One region of the Nonomuraea sp. NPDC050643 genome, then DNA from elsewhere that is predicted to be linked to it. Evidence: riboswitches for the same ligand, from Rfam matches in the RefSeq annotation. Region 1 holds a riboswitch; each other region holds the start of a gene.
The links. A riboswitch is a leader RNA that binds a small molecule or an ion and turns the genes downstream of it on or off. The one in region 1 is predicted to bind cobalamin.
Positions count from the first base shown of each region.

Region 1 (4,268 bases):
GGCGGCGTCGCGCCGGAGTGGGCCGCCTCGACGCTGGTGACGTCGGCGTCCAGGGCGTCGATGGCGGCCACCACCTCCTGCGACCACGACTGGCAGATGTGCGTGTGCACCTGGGTGGTGTCGGCGATGCCCGAGGTGGCCAGCCGGAACACGCCGACGGCCCAGGACAGGTAGAACGCGCGCTCGGCCTGGCGCAGCGGCAGCAGGTCGCGCAGCGAGGGCTCGTCCACCTGGACGACGCCGATGCCGGCGGCCTCGAGGTCGTGGATCTCGTCGCGCAGCGCGAGCGCGAGCTGCCGGGCGATGTCGGCCCGGGGCAGGTCGGTACGGGCGAACGAGCGGGCCAGCATGGTGACCGGGCCGGTGAGCACACCCTTGACCGGCCGGTCGGTGAGCGACTGGGCGTAGGTCGTCCAGCGCACGGTCATCGGCGCCGGGCGGGAGACGTCGCCGTACAGGATGGGTGGGCGCACGCACTGTGTGCCGAGGGTCTGGACCCAGCCCTCCCGGGTGACGGCGAAGCCGCGCAGCCGCTCGGCGAAGTAGGTGACCATGTCCTCGCGTTCGGGCTCGCCGTGCACGAGCACGTCGAGGCCGAGCCGTTCCTGGAAGGTGATCACGCGCTCGATCTCGGCGCCCACCACGCCCTCGTAGCCGGCCTCGTCGATCCGGCCAGCGCGCAGGTCCGCCCGTGCCCGGCGGACCTGCTCGGAGGCGGGGAACGAGCCGATCGTGGTCGTGGCCAGGGACGGCAGCCGGAAGCTGCGGCGCTGGGCCGCGGATCTGACGGACCGGTCCGCCCGGGGACGGCCCGTCCAGGTGACGGAAGCGCCCGGGCACGGCGTCCACCAGGACGGCGGTGTCGAGCACCTGGTCGTAGAAGGAGAAGGTGCCGGCGGGGATCTGGCCGAGACCGGCCGCGCGCAGGTCCGTCCAGACCGACCGGCGCAGCCGCGCGCCCGCCCGCAGCAGCCCGGCGGCGTCCAGGCGGCCCGCCCAGTAGTCCTCCGTGGCCGTGCTCAGCTCGTGCCGGGGTCCGATGCGGGGGTAGCCGAGCACAGTGGTGCCGGGCACGGGCGATGTCATGACTGCTCTTTCTCGTCGGTGGTCGAGGACGGGCGAGGGCCCGGAGAACCGGGCCCCGCCCGGGTCAGCCGGCCTTGAAACCGGTGACCTCGGTACGGATCCGGCGGGCGGCGGCGACCAGGTTCTCCAGCGAGGCGCGCACCTCGGGCCGGCCGCAGGTCTTCAGCCCGCAGCCGGGGTTGGCCCACAGACGGTCGGCGGGGATGGCGCGGCCGGCCCAGTGGCCCTCGACGGCCATGGAACTCTCCTTCGCGAGTCACGGGAGACCTCGACGGATTCCCGGGGCGAAGGGCGCGACCGCAGGGCGGGCATGAGGCCTGCCCGCGGGTCCGCCCGGCCCGCCCTCGAGGCCGTCGACGTCGCCGCACGCGGGGTGCGCGCGGGCAGTGGCAGGTCTTCGGACTCGTGGGCGTCCTGCTCTTGTCCTACTGGCCGTCGCTTCCCCGGTCTCGTGAGGCCGAGTGCTGATGACGGCGGTCGTTCCCACTCACCGCTGCGGGGCAGTCCCGGAGTCGCACCGGGTTCCCTCTTGCGACGCGTCTGCCTGGCGGGCAGGGCGAACCGACTGCAGCACCCACCTTAGGGCGCGGACGATCCACCGGTGACGTCAGGTCCGGCGAAGGCTGTGAGAGCATGCGGGTGAAGGCGACGGCGGACGAGGAAGCCGGTGCGATCCCGGCGCGGTCCCGCCACTGTGATCGGTGAGCGATCCCCGAGCTGAGGCCACTGCCCGAGGGCGGGAAGGCCGGGGTGAGCGTCGACCCGAGAGCCAGGAGACTCACGCGGTCGCCTCCTCGGAGGATTTGGGGCGGATCTCCCCAAGAGAGGACGGTGACGGCCATGCCGTACGGGGCGCTGCTGCTGCGCGCGCTGTGCGCCGGATACCCGGCCGGGGGCGGGCGTCCCGAGCGACGCGTGCTGGAGGGGCTGGCCGCCGTCGCCCTTCCTGGGGAGCTGACCGTGCTCGTCGGCCCGGCGGGCGCCGGCAAGTCCACCCTGTTGCGCACCATGGCCGCCCTGCAGCCCGCGCTGTCGGGCGAGGTGCTGACCGTCGGGTCGCCTCCCGCGCTCGTACCGGCCGCCGACCTCTCCGCCTGGGAGCGGGTGCCGGCGGCCGACGCTTTGGCGCGGGGGCCGGCGGCCATCCTGCTGGACGAGCCGGCCGCCTCGCTCGACGCCGCCTCCCGGGACGCGTTCATGGACCGGCTGCGGCGGCTGGCCGGGCGGCGTCACCTGGTGATCGTGGCCTCCACGGACGACCTCGCACTCGCGCTGCGCGTCGCCGACCGCGTCTGGCTGCTCGAACCCGGCGGCGCCCTGCGCTCCGAAACCCCGCAGGAGCTGAGACCGACAGGGCCGCCCGGCACGCCGCCCGACGGCGGGGAGCTTCGCTGCGGCACTCCGGCGTCCGAGGGAGGCGGGTTCGCGTCCGACGCCGGCGAGCTCTGCTGCGACCCGGCGTCCGACGGCGGCCTCGGGTCCGACGATGGCGAGCTGTCCTGCGATCCGGTGGTGACCGGGCCGCTGGTCGCGGAGGAGCGCGTGCTTGCCACGGCCGTCGCGGACGTCGGCTCGCTCGGTGGCTACTTCGACCTTGCGCCGCCGGGTGCGGGGGAGTCCGGCGAGGGGGGCTGGCGCCCGCTCTCCGACCTGTTCGCCGGGTCCCCCGCGCTGGCTGCGAAGATCGACGAGGTCGCGGAGCGGCTGGGCACCTCCGAGGCCAGGATCGCCGCGTCCATCCTGTTCCAGGGGCTGGCGGCGCGTCTGTGGTCGCCGCCGTTCGGTGTGGCGGTCGCCCACGGCCTGCTGCTCGACCTCGCCCCGGCCGACCTGTGGTGGCGGCCCGTCCCCAGCGGCCCGCTGCCGCTGCGCACGACCCGCCTGTCAGGGCGGCACGTACGCGATTCAGAGAGGCACGTACGCGATCCCGGGCGGTCGGCGGCCTGGCTCTACCAGCGCGTGGTCACCGGTCAGCTCGAACCGCTGGCCGAAAGCGTCGCCGGGCTCGTCAAGCTGGCACCTGGGCTGCTGTGGGGCAACGCCGCCTCCGCGCTGGCCGGCACCGTCCGCGCCGTGGCCCGGTGGCGTCCGGACCTGGCGGGGACGGCGGCCGGCCTGGGCCGCGAGCTCCTGGAGATCGGACGGCTGCGCGGCACCGGCGTGCTGGCCGAGCCCGCGCCCGCCCAGCCGTTCTTCGTCCGGCGTAGCTGCTGCCTGTACTACCGCCTGCCCGGCGGCGGCAAGTGCGGCGACTGCTCCCTCATCCCCGACGAGGCCCGCCGCGCGGATTGGGCGCGGACGATCCGAGAGGCCGGACAAACCTCGTAGCCGCCTTGGGGCGGGACCGGGGCGTTCAGAGTGCCGGCCGGCGGCGAGCGTTCAGGGTGCCGGCCGGGCAGCGTGCGCTCAGGGTGTCGGCCGGCAGGCCGGCGTGACGGGAACGTCCTGGTGGAGGGCCGCCAGGAGCGGCCACGTCGAGGCGGCCATCTCGGCGGGCGGATGCGGGCAGCCGCGCCGGAGCCACTCGGCGGCCACGCCGATGAGCGCACCGGCGATGAAGGCGGCCGGCACGTCGAGCGGCACACCACCCTCCGAGCCGGCGGGTTGCGGCAGGTCGGCGGATCCCGGCGCGGCAGCCCCGGTCGCGGTGCGGCGGGCAGCGGTGCCAGGGATGGAGGTGCCGGGGACGGTGGTGCCGGGGACGGTGGTGCCGGGGTCAGCGGTCCGGCGGGGGGTGGTGCGGGGGGCGGCGCCTTGGTGGGCGGCGGTGTGGACGGCCTCGGTGATGCGGCGGAGGACGTGGTCGATGACGCGGGCGCTGCCGTGCGGCCCCAGCAGGCTGCGGTAGAGGCCGGCGTGCTCGGCGAGGCTGGCGAAGAAGGACTGCAGCGACCGCGTCGGATCCTGGCCGTGGTCGGCCGGGTCGAGGGCGGGCAGGGACTCGATCAGGTCGTCGATCATGGCGGTGCAGGCGGCCTCGGCCAGCTCGTGCACGTCGCGGTAGTGGTCGTAGAAGGCCGACCGGCTCACCTCCGCGCGCTCGGCGACGTCGGCGATGCTGATCTGGGACAGATCCCGATCCTCGACGAGCCGGATCAGGGTGCGTTGCAGGGCCGCCTGGGTGCGCCGCACGCGCCGGTCGATCCTCGGGGCGTTGCTGTCTCCGGCCGTGACCACGCCTG
Region 1 covers NZ_JBFAIM010000053.1:38,948-43,215, forward strand. The annotation lists gene AB0I15_RS46715 (hypothetical protein) at 1-755, opposite strand, end outside; partial or broken gene AB0I15_RS46720 (hypothetical protein) at 880-1,086, opposite strand; gene AB0I15_RS46725 (hypothetical protein) at 1,151-1,324, opposite strand; cobalamin riboswitch at 1,457-1,667, opposite strand; cobalamin riboswitch at 1,742-1,866, shown strand; gene AB0I15_RS46730 (ATP-binding cassette domain-containing protein) at 1,927-3,414, shown strand; gene AB0I15_RS46735 (TetR/AcrR family transcriptional regulator) at 3,493-4,263, opposite strand.

Region 2 (4,268 bases), on a different contig from region 1:
TTGGCGGCGGGCAGGCGGCGCCTGGTCACACCGGAGGCGACCATCTGCGCGTCGCACAGCACGGGCGCGCCCCGGCGCAGGGCCTCCCGGGCCCGCCGGACCACCTGGGGGGACCAGGCCAGGTCCCTGACGAGGTCGGTCATGCCGCAGGCGTGGATCATCCGTACCGCGACCTGGGCCACGTCGGGTGGCAGGGCGGTGAGGTCGGTCTCGGCGCGGATGGTCGCGAACGAGCGCCGGTAGATCTCGGCGCCGTCGCGAAGGTAGTCGGTCACTGCTGCCTTTCCTGGTATCCGTCGCCGGTGGCGACCATCTGGGTGACCTCGCCGGGCGGGAGCCCGCAGCGTCGCTCGCATCCCGCCCAGTGGGTCGGGGTGGGGCGGGGGCCGGTCAGGCTCGCCACCCAGCGGCGGGCGTCGGCCTGGACGTCGGCGAGCGACTTCGCGCACCCCGGCCGCCCGGTGCAGGCCGTCACCCCCGCCCACGGGGACCGCGGATCGGCGCTCAGCCCGGCCTCCTCCAGCCGCCGCGCCACGTCGTCGACCTGGTCCGCCGGCAGATCCGGCACCACGACACTGCGCCAGGGCGTCAGCCGCACGGGCCCGGCCGCCGCGAGGGTCCTGGCCTGGGCGGGGGTCAGGCGGCCGAGCGGGGCCAGGACCTCCAGGGCCACGCGGCCGTCCCGCTGGGCGGTGCATCCTGGGCGGTGGGGGACGGCAGGGGACAGGGGGCTGCCGGTGGTGGTGGCGCCGCCCAGGCGGGCGGCGATGCGGGCCGGCCCGTCGGGCAACTCACCGATACGCCAGGCGGCGGCCGGCGCGGGCCCGCCCGACTGGCCTTTTTCCTGATCGCCCGGCTGATCGCCCGCTGTCGCGAGGCCGGGCGGCCGGGCGTTCGTCGGTTCGGCGCTTTGAGCGGCTCGTTCGTCGAGGAAGGCTTCGGCGGACGCGAGCATGGTGGGCACCACCGACTCGGGGGTCAGGGCGAGGCCGGAGTCCGCGCCCGCCAGCAGCAACCGGCCGTTCAGGTGGGTGACGTCCGCGTTCAGCGCCGTCATGTCGCCCGTCCCGTCGTCCAGGGCGAACAGGAAGCGACCCGGCAGCCCGGCCAGCCGGGGCCGGGCGCACAGCTCGTGGTCGAGGGCCTCGACCAGGGCCATGATCGCCCGTCCGCCCAGTGGTGAGGCGACGATGTTGCGGACCCGCTCATGGGAGGGTGACGGCAGGAGGCCCGCCGCCGCGATGCGGGCGGCGAAGGCGGCAGGGGAGCGCAGGCCGCGTACCTGGACGTTCGCCCGGGAGGTCAGCTCGATCACCCCCGTCCCGAGCTCCGCCGCGCACGCCGCCAGTTCGAGTAGCCGGGCCGGGGAGATCGCGCCGCCGGGCAGGCGGACGCGGGCCAGGGGGCCGTCGGCGGCCTGGTGTACCTGTAGCGCTCCCGGACAGGCGTCAGGGCGTACACGTCCGGGAAAGTCGGCTATGGACACGAAAAGGATGGTAACGCCTGTTCTGATGGCGGCCTCCCCTGTCGTAGGCTCCTCGGTAGGCGATGGCAAAGGGAGGAAGCCGGTGCGAATCCGGCGCGGTCCCGCCACTGTGACCGGGGAGCGAACCCCACCGCAGGCCACTGCCCGGAGACGGGTGGGAAGGCCGGGGTGAGTGCCGATCCGGGAGCCAGGAGACTCCTGCCGTCGTGACACCCGCGACCGGGGCGAGGACCCCCAGGGAGGATTGCGCCGTGCCTGGCGACAGCCGTACCGTCCTGCTGCTTTCCACCTCCGACACCGACCTGCTGAGCGCCCGCGCCAGCGGCGCGGGCTACCGGCTGGGCAACCCCGCCCGGCTGGCGGCCGAGGATCTGCCCGGCCTGCTCGAAGACGTCGATCTGGTCGTCCTACGCCTGCTCGGTGGACGCCGCGCCTGGGAAGAAGGGCTGGACGCGCTGCTGGCCGGGTCGCGGCCGGTGGTGGTGCTCGGCGGCGAGCAGGCGCCGGACGCGGAGCTGATGGAGTTGTCCACGGTCGCCGGCGGGGTCTGTGCCGAGTCCCACGCCTATCTGGCGCACGGCGGGCCCGGGAATCTGGCCGAGTTGCACGCGTTCCTGTCCGACACCGTGCTGCTGACCGGTCATGGGTTCGCGCCGCCGGTCCCCGCGCCCTCGTGGGGGCGGCTGGAGCGGGCAGCCGGTACGCGCGGCGGGCCCGTGGTGGGCGTGCTCTACTACCGGGCGCATCACATGGCGGGCAACACCTCCTTCGTCGAGACACTGTGCGCGGCCGTCGAGGCGGCGGGCGGGCAGGCGCTGCCGGTGTTCTGCTCGTCCCTGCGCACGGCCGAGCCCGAGCTGCTCGAAACCCTGCGCGCGGCCGACGCGCTGGTGGTCACCGTGCTGGCGGCGGGCGGTTCCCGACCGGCCACGGCCGGTGCGGGCGGCGACGACGAGGCGTGGGACGTGGGCGCCCTGGCGGCCCTGGACGTGCCGATCCTCCAGGGGCTCTGCCTGACGACCTCGAAGCAGGCGTGGGAGGAGAACGACGACGGCCTCTCCCCGCTGGACGCGGCCTCGCAGGTGGCGATCCCCGAGTTCGACGGGCGGATCATCACGGTGCCGTTCTCGTTCAAGGAGATCGACGAGGACGGGCTGACCGTGTACGTCGCCGACGCCGAGCGGGCCGCGCGCGTGGCGGGCATCGCCGTACGGCACGGCCTGCTGCGGCACACCCCGCCCGGCGAGCGGCGGCTGGTGGTGATGCTGTCGGCGTACCCGACCAAGCACTCCCGGGTGGGCAACGCGGTCGGCCTGGACACCCCGGCCAGCACCGTACGGCTGCTGGCCCGGCTCGCCGAGGCCGGCTACGACCTGGGCGAGGGCTTCCCCGGCGTGGCCGAGCAGGACGGCGACGCGCTCATCCACGCGCTCATCGCCGCCGGCGGGCAGGACCAGGACTGGCTGACCGAGGAGCACCTCGCGGGCAACCCGGTACGCATCTCGGCCGCCTCCTACGAGCGCTGGTACCGCACGTTGCCCGCCGGGCTGCGCGAGGAGATGGAGCGGCACTGGGGGCCGCCGCCCGGCGAGCTGTTCGTGCACGAGGGCGACATCGTGCTGGCCGCGCTGCGGGCCGGGAACCTGGTGGTGATGGTCCAGCCGCCGCGCGGTTTCGGGGAGAACCCGATCGCCATCTACCACGACCCCGACCTGCCGCCCAGCCACCACTACCTGGCCGCCTACCGCTGGCTGTCGGCCGAGTTCGGCGCGAACGCGATGGTGCACGTGGGCAAGCACGGCAACCTGGAGTGGCTGCCGGGCAAGTCGGCGGGCATGTCGGCCGCGTGCGGCACCGACGCCGCCATCGGTGACCTGCCGCTGGTCTACCCGTTCCTGGTCAACGACCCAGGAGAGGGCACGCAGGCCAAGCGGCGGGCGCACGCCGTGCTGGTGGACCACCTGGTGCCGCCCATGGCCCGCGCCGACACCTACGGCGACGTCGCCCGGCTCGAGCAGCTCATGGACGAGCACGCCACGATCGCCGCCATGGACCCGGCCAAGCTGCCCGCGATCAGGGCGCAGATCTGGACGCTGATCCAGGCCGCCCGGCTCGACCACGACCTGGGGCTGGCGGACCGGCCGCACGACACCGAGTTCGACGACTTCCTGCTGCACGTGGACGGGTGGCTGTGCGAGATCAAGGACGCGCAGATCCGTGACGGCCTGCACGTGCTCGGCCAGGCGCCCGAGGGCGAGGGGCGGGTGGATCTGGTGCTCGCGGTGCTGCGGGCGCGGCAGATGTGGTCGGGGCGCGAGACGCTGCCCGGCCTGCGCGAGGCCCTCGGCCTGGCCGAGGACGGCACGGCCGGGCTGGGCGCCGTGGACCGGGCCGAGGCCACGGCGCGTGCGCTGGTGGCGGGCATGGAGGAACACGGCTGGGCGGTGGAGGCGGCGGACGAGGTCGCCCGCGCCGTACTCGCCACGGCGGATGAGGTCGCGGACGCCGGGTTCGAGACAGCGGGCGGGGCTGTCGTCGGCGGGCACGAGGCGGTGGCCGGAGCCGTTCTCGGCGGGATCGAGGCGGTGGAGAGCGCCGGACCGGAGGGTTCTGGTGTTTTGGCCGCGCGGGAGCGGGTGGCGCTCGTCGCTCGGGTGCTCGGGTTCGCCGCCGCCGAGGTGGTGCCGCGGCTGGCCCGTACCACCGACGAGCTCGATCACATCCTGCACGCGCTCGACGGGGGCTACGTGCCCGCCGGGCCGAGCGGGTCCCCGTTGCGCGG
Region 2 covers NZ_JBFAIM010000003.1:216,546-220,813, forward strand. The annotation lists gene AB0I15_RS05205 (precorrin-8X methylmutase) at 1-275, opposite strand, end outside; gene AB0I15_RS05210 (precorrin-3B synthase) at 272-1,486, opposite strand; cobalamin riboswitch at 1,499-1,707, shown strand; gene cobN (cobaltochelatase subunit CobN) at 1,738-4,268, shown strand, end outside.
Region 2: linked by a shared signal. The riboswitch ahead of cobN (cobaltochelatase subunit CobN) and the one ahead of AB0I15_RS46730 (ATP-binding cassette domain-containing protein) in region 1 are both predicted to bind cobalamin.

Region 3 (4,268 bases), on a different contig from region 1:
GCTCGACCAGCGCGGCCGGGCGCCGCAACCGCTGGGCGCCGGGCTCATGGGGGCCGTCCGGGCACCCGGGGTCGGGGGCTGCCGGGTCGCACGCGAACCGGCAGCCGGGCACCACGTCCACGGCCGGGAGCTGGGCCGCCAGCGCCCGCACGATGGTGGACTTGGCCGTCCCCTTCTCCCCGCGTACGAGCACCCCGCCGACTCTGGGGGAGACGGCGTTGAGCACCAGGGCCAGCTTCAGGTCGCCGAGCCCGACGACGGCGCTGAAGGGATAGGTGACGATCAAGACACGACCTTCCTGTTGACGTGGGCGACCCGCCAGCCGTCCCGCGCGTGGGTCAGTTCGGTGGTGGACAGGGGCGCAAGGTCGAACCGCGCGGCACCAAGGAGCGCAAGCGAAGCAACACTCCCCGGCGCGTGGGGTGTGGTGGTCAGGGCGGTGGTGTTCGGGGCGTGTGGTGTGGCGGCAATGGCGGTGGTCGTTGATGCGTGTGCGAGTGCCGCTCGGATGACGCCCACGTCGCAGACGACCACCCCCTCGGGTCTTTCACGCATCGTGTCGAGCCATCCCGCCACCCGCGCCGCCATCGCCGCCAGGCTCTCGCCGCCGTGTGGCGCCGCCTCCGGGTCGGCCAGCCATCGCGCCAGCGCCTCCGGTTCCTCCTCGGCGACCCGCCCGTACGGCAGTCCGCGCCATCGGCCGCAGTCCGCCTCGGCGAGCGCCGCCACGACGCGCGGCTCCAGCCCCATGGCGGCGGCCGTCTGCCGGGCCGCCGGGGCCGGCGCGACCCACGCCGTGCCCGCGGGCAGGCGCAGGGCGGCGGCCCTGGACAGGCTCGCCGGGTCGGCGTCCTCGTCGGCGGGGAAGCAGGCGGTCCGCATCCCCGGCGTCGTGGCGAGCCGGACGAACAGCACCGGGTCAGCCGCCCGGCGCGGCGCCGACGGGAGCGGACGCCGTGGCGCGCGCCGCCCTGTCGCTCACCCAGCCGAACAGCACGCCGAACGCCGCCCAGAAGACGAGCTGCGTGCCGAGCGAGGCGAGCCGGAACTCCCACAGGAGTGTGGCGGGGAAGCCGTCCGGCACCTCGTTGATCGACGGCAGCAGCGCCCAGGCCGCCACCACCGGCACGAGGAACGCCAGCGCCGTCGCGACCCACCGCGCCCACGGCCCCGCCGTGACGCGCCGGGCCGTGGCCACCGCGATCGCCGTCGCGGCCAGGCCGACGAGGATCATGACCACGTAGAGCAGGGTCCGGCTGTTGATGGTCTCGGGGTCTCCGACGGCCGGAGGGTTGGCTGGATATTTCACGAACGGTACGAGGATGACCGCCACGAACGCCGTCCCCGCCGCCGCCAGGGCCAGCGGCCCGTCGGTACGAGGGCCGACCCGGCCGCGCAGTCCGGCGTACACGAGGGCGAAGATCCCGCCCACGGCGAGTCCGTAGAGCCCGGTGGCGAGGAACAGCCCGGCCTTCTGCGCCGGCCTGCTGACCTCGGCCTCCTCGCCATGGCTGTGGTCGGGAGCCTCTTCGTGCGCTGTGGCGGCGGCCGCCTCTTCCAGGGCGATCGCGCTGTCCACGCGCGGCTCCCCGAAGGCGAAGGCGAAGCCGCCCGCGATGAGTCCGGCCAGCAGCCCCAGAAGCAGGCCCCTGACCAGGAGGGTGCGTACCATGCCGCGCTCTAGTGGCAGGGCACGCCGAGCAGATGACGCCCGTCGTGCATCAGCTCGTGCAGGAACGCGCCGGTCTGGGAGATGGCGCCGTTGTCCATCAGCACCAGGTAGGCGACGAGCAGCAGCAGCGGCACGGACAGCAGCCAGCGACGCAGACGGGGGAAGGGGATGACGGTGGAAGGAGTGGCCAGACCACTCATACGAGCCTCCTCAGGGTGACGCGTCCCATTTCGCGAGGTCACGGTCTCCAAGCGACCTGGCTCCCGGGATCTACGTCCCGGATACAGTGGCGCGTCCGCACCGGCATCTCACCGGATTTCCCTTGGACAACCGTGAAATCTACCGGAACGTATCCTTTCCTCCTGTTCGCGTCAAACACCTCCCACATGACGGGACTCCGCGGTGCGCAAGAGATTCCGGCCGAGATCATCGCCGGTCTCGCCCGGCTGAGCGCTGGCCGCCGTGGTCGCAGGTCCGTCTGGCCGGGCGCAGGCGGAGCGAGCGGTTGTGCCGGGGGCTTGCGGATGGGTCGATCTTGGTGTCGGATGCCGACCAGTGGGCCGATCGGCGAAGGAGTGCCGCATGAGCGAGAGCACCGAGGTCGTCATCATCGGAGCCGGTCCGGCCGGCCTGACCCTGGGCAACCTGCTCCTGCGGGCCGGGGTCGCGTGCGTGGTGCTGGAGCGGCAGAGCCGGTCCTATGTGGAGCAGCGGCAGCGGGCGGGCGTGCTGGAGCACGACGGCGCGCGGGTGTACGAGGACTGGGGCCTGGGAGACTCGGTGCTGGCGGGCATGCCGCACGACGGTCTCCTGGAGATCCGGGTGGACGGCGAGCCGCACTTCCTCGACCTGCCCACCCTGGCCGGCGGCAGGACGGGGCGGATCGTGCCACAGCAGGTGCTCGTGGGCCGGCTCATCGGGGCCTTCCTGGCGGGCGGCGGGGACCTGCGGTTCGACGCGGCCGAGGTGATGCCCCACGACGTCGGGAGCGGCGGCGCGCCGAGGGTCACCTACCGCGATCCCGGCGGCGCGGCGTACGAGATCGCCTGCGGATACGTCGCGGGCTGCGACGGCTTCCACGGCATCAGCCGGGCCGGCGTGCCGGACGGGGAGCTGACCACGTACACCTACGACCACGGCATCGGCTGGTTCACCGTGCTGGCCGACGCGCCACCGCCACGGCACCCGCTCTTCGGGATCCACGCGGCCGGGTTCGCGGCGCAGTTCGCGCGCGGGCCGCGGGCGAGCCGTTACTACCTCCAGTGCCCGGCGGGCGACGCGCTCGGCGAGTGGACCGACGAGCGCGTCTGGGCCCAGTTACGCCTGCGGCTGGGCGACGACGGCCTGCCCACGGGGCCGATCACGGAGAAGGCCGTGGTGGAGATGCGCAGCTTCGTCGTCGACCCCATGCGGTACGGCCGCCTGTTCCTGGTCGGCGATGCCGCCCACATCATCACCCCCATGGGCGGCAAGGGGATGAACCTGGCGATCGCCGACGCGAACGTGCTCGCTCACGCGCTCCGCGCGGCCGTGCGCGACGGCGACGACGGGCCGCTGGCCGCGTACTCGGCCACCTGTCTCAAGCGGGTGTGGAACCACCAGGAGTTCTCCCGCTGGATGACCGAGATGATGCACGACTCCGGCGACGCCACGCTCGCCGGACCGTTCCGGCACCGGCTCGCGCGAGCCCGCCTGGACCGGCTGTTCACCTCCGGCGCCGCCGCCCGCGCCTTCGCCGACCTGATGGCCGGCGGCTGAATTTTCACAATCTAAGCAATTGTCGCATTGTGGTAAAAAACCCTTATGGGAAACTCCTCCGCGGATCAGCCTGACCAGGATGCGTACGTCCGTAGAGAGCTGCAACGGCTGCGCGACAGCATCGACAATCTCGATGCCGCCCTCGTCCACCTGCTCGCGGAGCGGTTCAAGTGCACCCAGGAGGTCGGCCGGCTGAAGGCCGAATATGAGCTGCCCCCGGCGGATCCGGAGCGGGAGGCGCGGCAAATACGGCGGTTGCGCAGTCTCGCCGAGGAGTCGAAACTCGACCCCGTCTTCGCCGAGAGATTCCTGAATTTCATCATCGCCGAGGTCGTCCGGCACCACGAGTTAATCGCGGCGGCACGCGCGAACGACTCGGGCGCCGGACCGGGCCTGCGCCGCAGCGCGGCCAACTGACACGCCCGAGGAAGGCACAGCGCGCGGACGGCTACGGGTCGCGACTCTCCGCCGGAAACGGCACCTGCCCCGGGGGCTCCTGCCCCGGCGGCACCGGCCTCGGGGGCGCCACCGAAGAGCGCTGGATGAGGCGGGAGCGCAGCGTGTGCATCTCGCGGGCGGGCTCGGCCCCGCCCAGGATGTCGAGCAGCACCGCGGCGGCCTTCGCCCCCAGTTCGTGCACCGGCTGCGCGATCATCGTCAGCGGCGGCTCCATGACCGCCGCCCACGCGCTGTCGTCGAACCCGATCAGCGCCACGTCGTCCGGATAGGACAGCCCGGCCTTCCGCAGGGCGCGCAGTGAGCCCGTCATGCCGTCGGTCTCGGTGCAGAACACGGCCGTGACGCGGTCGGGCAGCGCCAGCATGCGGCTCACCTCGCC
Region 3 covers NZ_JBFAIM010000003.1:225,947-230,214, forward strand. The annotation lists gene AB0I15_RS05230 (VWA domain-containing protein) at 1-286, opposite strand, end outside; gene AB0I15_RS05235 (histidine phosphatase family protein) at 283-915, opposite strand; gene AB0I15_RS05240 (CbtA family protein) at 920-1,672, opposite strand; gene AB0I15_RS05245 (CbtB-domain containing protein) at 1,681-1,872, opposite strand; cobalamin riboswitch at 1,905-2,034, opposite strand; gene AB0I15_RS05250 (4-hydroxybenzoate 3-monooxygenase) at 2,255-3,430, shown strand; gene AB0I15_RS05255 (chorismate mutase) at 3,476-3,847, shown strand; gene AB0I15_RS05260 (LacI family DNA-binding transcriptional regulator) at 3,879-4,268, opposite strand, start outside.
Region 3: linked by a shared signal. The riboswitch ahead of AB0I15_RS05245 (CbtB-domain containing protein) and the one ahead of AB0I15_RS46730 (ATP-binding cassette domain-containing protein) in region 1 are both predicted to bind cobalamin.